2 regions of the Virgibacillus sp. CM-4 genome follow, and region 1 is predicted to be linked to the other one. Evidence: predicted binding sites of a transcription regulator. Region 1 holds the regulator's gene; the other holds the start of a gene.
The links. The regulator LexA, encoded in region 1, represses DNA repair genes until DNA is damaged. The targets are predictions, from matches to a motif close to CGAACATATGTTCG.
Positions count from the first base shown of each region.

Region 1 (2,489 bases):
TATTCTTCTACAATCCCAACAATTTGTAATACCATTGAATCCGCCTCGGATAATTCCAGTTTTCCTTCATGATAAGAGGTATAGATAGGTATCTCTAATTTATGTAAATGATGGAAAAGCGCAATCTTGGTGTTTCCCCTTCCTAAACGAGTTTCATCTTGAATAAGTAAGCAATCTGCCTTCCCATCAGAAATTAATTCAAGTATCTCAAATATACCTTCACGATCTACTTTATATCCACTTTCTTGTTCCTGAATACAAGTTACCACTGTAAACTGATGGCTTGCAGCCAATTCTAATAACTCATCTTTTTGTCTTGCTAATGATGTTTCTTGTTCCTTTTTATCTGTACTTACTCTACAGTATATAATGGCGCGCAAAATACCAATCTCCTATCCAAATTCCTTAACTTGTAATAATAGAATAATATAAGAAACCTAAAGTTAGTGCAAAGGCTATGAGGTAAAATGCGTCTGTTTTTGTCAGTTTCTGAAACATTGCAAAAATCCCTCCTCATCATTTAGAACAGTTGTTCGTTTTCCTGTTTATAGTATTACACGAACATATGATCTTGTCAACCGATTTTTCGAACGAACGTTTGCATTTAGAATTACCCGATGGTAAACTAGTAATAATTAATTCTATGCGCGAGGTGATCAATGCATGACCAAACTATCAAAAAGACAACAAATGATACTTGATTATATTAAAGATGAAGTAACGAAAAAAGGATATCCGCCTTCTGTCCGTGAAATCGCTGAAGCTGTTGGTCTAGCATCTAGTTCAACTGTTCATGGACATTTATCAAGAATAGAAAGTAAGGGGTATATTCGCAGAGACCCTACGAAACCACGAGCAATTGAAGTGATTGATCTTTCAGACGATAGTCAAATTCCTAGAGAGGAAGCGAGGTATGCCCCAGTTATTGGTAAAGTTACGGCTGGATTACCGATAACAGCGGTAGAAAATATTGAAGAATTTATTCCGCTTCCAACTACTAGTGCCAATCCAGAAGATAATTTATTTGTATTGGTGATTGAAGGTGAAAGTATGATTGAAGCGGGAATTTTAGATGGGGATATGGTTATTGTTAAGCAGCAAAACACAGCACAAAATAGTGATATTGTTGTTGCGATGACAGATGAAGATGAAGCAACTGTGAAACGATTCTTTAAAGAAAAAGACCACATACGTCTCCAACCTGAAAATGCAATGATGGAACCATTAATTTATGATAATGTTACCATCCTAGGGAAGGTAATTGGATTATATCGTACTATTCATTAAAAACTGCCGCTTGGCAGTTTTTTTGCTACAACAGTAATCAAGTGGTAAACAAAAACCGCATCTTCAAATAAGGAAGACCAAGTATAGGAGAGCTGTTTATGAAAGACAAACTATTGCTTGTCGGTCCATGTCCGACCTACAAGCTATTATCATTGAAGGTATTAATTAAGACAACTGCCTTTTTCCTAACAGCTGTTTTACATATTTCCCTTATCTGAATGCCTATTACGGGCTGGTCATCTTCGCTAGTTTCTCCTCTATTACCCATAAATGAGCCAAATACTTCCTAGACAGTTACCTTATTTTCAATTACCAAAACCTTGTATTCTATGGATTTACGTCATCTTTTCTAGTAAAACAAACTTTTGACATAAGACACAAGCCATTTCAGCTTCTCGTTGCTTGAATATAATAGCATTATCTCAACGAAAAGGAGGAAAAGATGATATGTGGAGAAAGCATAACTGTGGAAGAAACAACCGCGTTTTTGACAACTCTAATGACGATGTAGAAGGTGTAACTGATGCTAATGGTGATAGCTTCGACGGAGAATTCTTCTTTAACGAAAACGATAACGACAATGATAACGACAACGATTTAAAGAACAAAAATCGTAATTTTAACTTTGCAAAAGTCTCTAATAGCGGTAATTCCTATGTGAAATGTGGTTCAGATTCTGATGAAGAATCCGAAGCTGGTGATTCAGATAGAAAGAAGAAGAAGAAGAAAAAGAAGAAATGTGACTATTAAGCATTAAGAAAGTGGGATATGTCTCATATCCCACTACCTTTATTTAGAAAGTGAGGGAAACTCATTGCCAAGAGCAAACAATTTATTTCCAATCCGGCCGAATGAAAATGGTCACTCCGATAATCAAATTTCAAACAAATCTACCGTAAGACACAGCGGTAATTCCGATGTAGATGTAAATGTAATTGTAGATACAACACCGATGGCTTATGCTATGCTTTGCTCAATGTTAGCTTCAAAGCAGATATCCGATCGTGAGTTTGATGATGCTGTGAAGAAGCTAGACGATTTAATTTCTAAAAGAAAAAAACCATCTGTCAAAGAAGTTAATGATATCATCCGACCAAATCAAACAAATCGATGAAATTAAGAAGGCTCCCTTCTTAATTTCTACATATATCTACACTTTTAAATTTTTGTAAAAAATAGGTTATATAGCTATTTTATATGCA
Region 1 is NZ_AUQA01000006.1:561,043-563,531, forward strand. It holds gene M948_RS36085 (YneB family resolvase-like protein) at 1-380, opposite strand, end outside; gene lexA (transcriptional repressor LexA) at 664-1,287, shown strand; gene M948_RS36095 (hypothetical protein) at 1,735-2,037, shown strand; gene M948_RS36100 (hypothetical protein) at 2,102-2,401, shown strand.

Region 2 (2,489 bases), 370 kb from region 1:
TTAAAATATCGCTTCTTATCATTAAAATAAAATACCCTTTCCCAATGCACCTGCTCCATTCCGTTATTCCCTATCGTTTGTGTATTTATAATTTTAAACGGAACGCTTTTTCCTGTTTCCGGAAAAAATAACTTATATTTCTGACTGAATAAGAACAATGGAAATAACCACTTTGACTTATTAGTAATGTATCTCATCACTCCTTTTCCTTTGAATTGATAGCTATCTTTAAACTCATACCGTTTTTGTAACATAGGGTGTAGATGATAAAAATCATTCCCTAAAATCTTTTTATAAATGGACATTTTTAACTCCTTCTTGCTTTCGTTTACAATTTTTTGCCGTGGGAATATTCTTGTAAATAGTGAGTCCCACAATAGAAATCACCAACAATGCCATATTAAACGTTATCGGATTAAACGGATGAAAAAGTTGGCTTGGTACTGTTAAGCTGGATACAATGGCGAATATTAAGAAAATGACAATCTGTATTCTATATAATAACCCTCTATTCTTGTAGCCCAACCACAACAACCCAATTATTACCTCTACCATTCCAGTGACTATAACTAGTACCGATGCTTCGTTTGCTTTTATCGAGAAAGTCATTTGCATCATTGATAATTCAGCTGGGTGTTGGTGTATTAACTTGGAAGTAAGCCCATGATAGATCCAAACAAAACTAAAAAAGTAGATGAATAACCAACTACTAAAAAGGCGGAAATATTGTGACGAGGGACTATCTCCTGTTTCCACCCATCGTTTTAAAACATCGAAACTTATGGCAGTTGCCCAACTTATTAACGGGCGAAAAATTAGGAAATCAAAGTATTTCCCTAACCATCCAAACCTTGTTTTATAGTTATATTTTTAAAAATAACGTAGCATTTTCTTGTGGTTTGTATTCCCAATACCCCCCTCCTTCTTTTATAATTGATAGGTTTTGGTCTGTACCAAATTGTAAGGAAGATACACTTGTCCTATCCTTTGTATGAACTTTTCCTATACTTTTCCCCCATCCTTCTATACAGAAGCCAAAACCAATTTTCGTTTTGTAGGAGAATTCTTGAGGCTGCTCCTCACTTTCCCTTGGTAAATAAGTAATGGATGAAAAACGAAGGTCCCACTGTTCATGCAAGTTAGGGTTTTGTGTTATTTCCCATAGCGTATTGATGTCTGACTGAATTGGTAATTCTACATAGATTGGTTTACGCTTCATAGCTTTACCTCCTATCCCCATTTCAATATAACATATTCTTCACCCTCAAAATGGTGGTTCCCATAATAAACGGTATACAGAATTTGATAGTAATTACCTATACATGTATAAATTTCCATTGTATAAATTAGTTCTATTTGCATATAATAAGAACAAATGTTCTTATTGAAGGTGAATAACTATGAATTATGCATCGTACCCACGTAACGATGTTCTATGTATTGATATGCGTTCGTTCTATGCAAGTGTCGAAGCAGTTAAATTAGGAAAGGATCCAATGCAGGTACTACTTGCAGTAGTAGGAGATCCGAATCGATCCGGAAGTATCGTACTGGCTGCTTCCCCAGCTTTAAAAAAGAAATATGGCATTAGTAATGTTAGTCGTTTCTTTGAACTACCAGATGATCCAGATATATATATTGTGCCAGCACATATGGCCGATTACTTATATGTGTCTGCCGAAATAACAAAATTAATTAATCAGTATGTACCTAAAGAAGCTATTCATCCATATTCAGTTGATGAAGTCTGGGTAACCGTGAATGGCTTGGAAAAGCTATTTGGTAATCGTTGGGAAGTAGCCAATCGTATAAAACAAGACATTCTAGAATGCTTTGGAATTACGAGCTCTATTGGCATTGGCGATAATAAATTTCTAGCTAAGGTTGTAATGGACCTCCATGCTAAAAAACAAGGTATTGCAGAATGCAAATACGAAGAAGTAGAAGAAAAATTATGGCCATTCCCAATAGAAGAAATATGGGGAATTGGAAATCGAATGAAGAAAAACCTAAATCGTATGGGAATTGTAACACTTGGACAACTGGCTCGCTACGATTTAGATCATTTAAAAAAACGATTTGGCGTTATGGGAGAACAACTTTATTGGCATGCTTGGGGCGTTGATTTAAGCCCTGTACTTGGGAATTTCGTAAAAACAGAACAGAAAGGTTTTGGCCATGGCATTTCCTTACTGCGTGATTACTCCAAACAAGAAACAGAAGTTTGTATCCTTGATTTATGTGAAGAAGTATGCCGGAGAGCTCGAACTGCTAACATGGCCGGAAGAACGATTCACTTAGGAATTGGTTATTCAAAAGCCACAGGAGGTGGGTTCTCCCGTTCACGGTCTATTCCACTTCCGACAAATGTGACTATGGATGTTTACCATGTTTGTATGGATTTATTTTTAAACTTTTATGATGGGATAAGCAGTATTCGACGTGCTTATGTTACATTAGATCATTTATACGAAAAGCAAGATACACAG
Region 2 is NZ_AUQA01000006.1:934,397-936,885, forward strand. It holds gene M948_RS38020 (DUF4166 domain-containing protein) at 1-305, opposite strand, end outside; gene M948_RS43725 (DoxX-like family protein) at 292-756, opposite strand; gene M948_RS43730 (hypothetical protein) at 863-1,219, opposite strand; gene M948_RS38030 (DNA polymerase IV) at 1,401-2,489, shown strand, end outside.
Region 2: the regulator LexA is predicted to act here: its motif matches at 1,369-1,382, upstream of M948_RS38030 (DNA polymerase IV).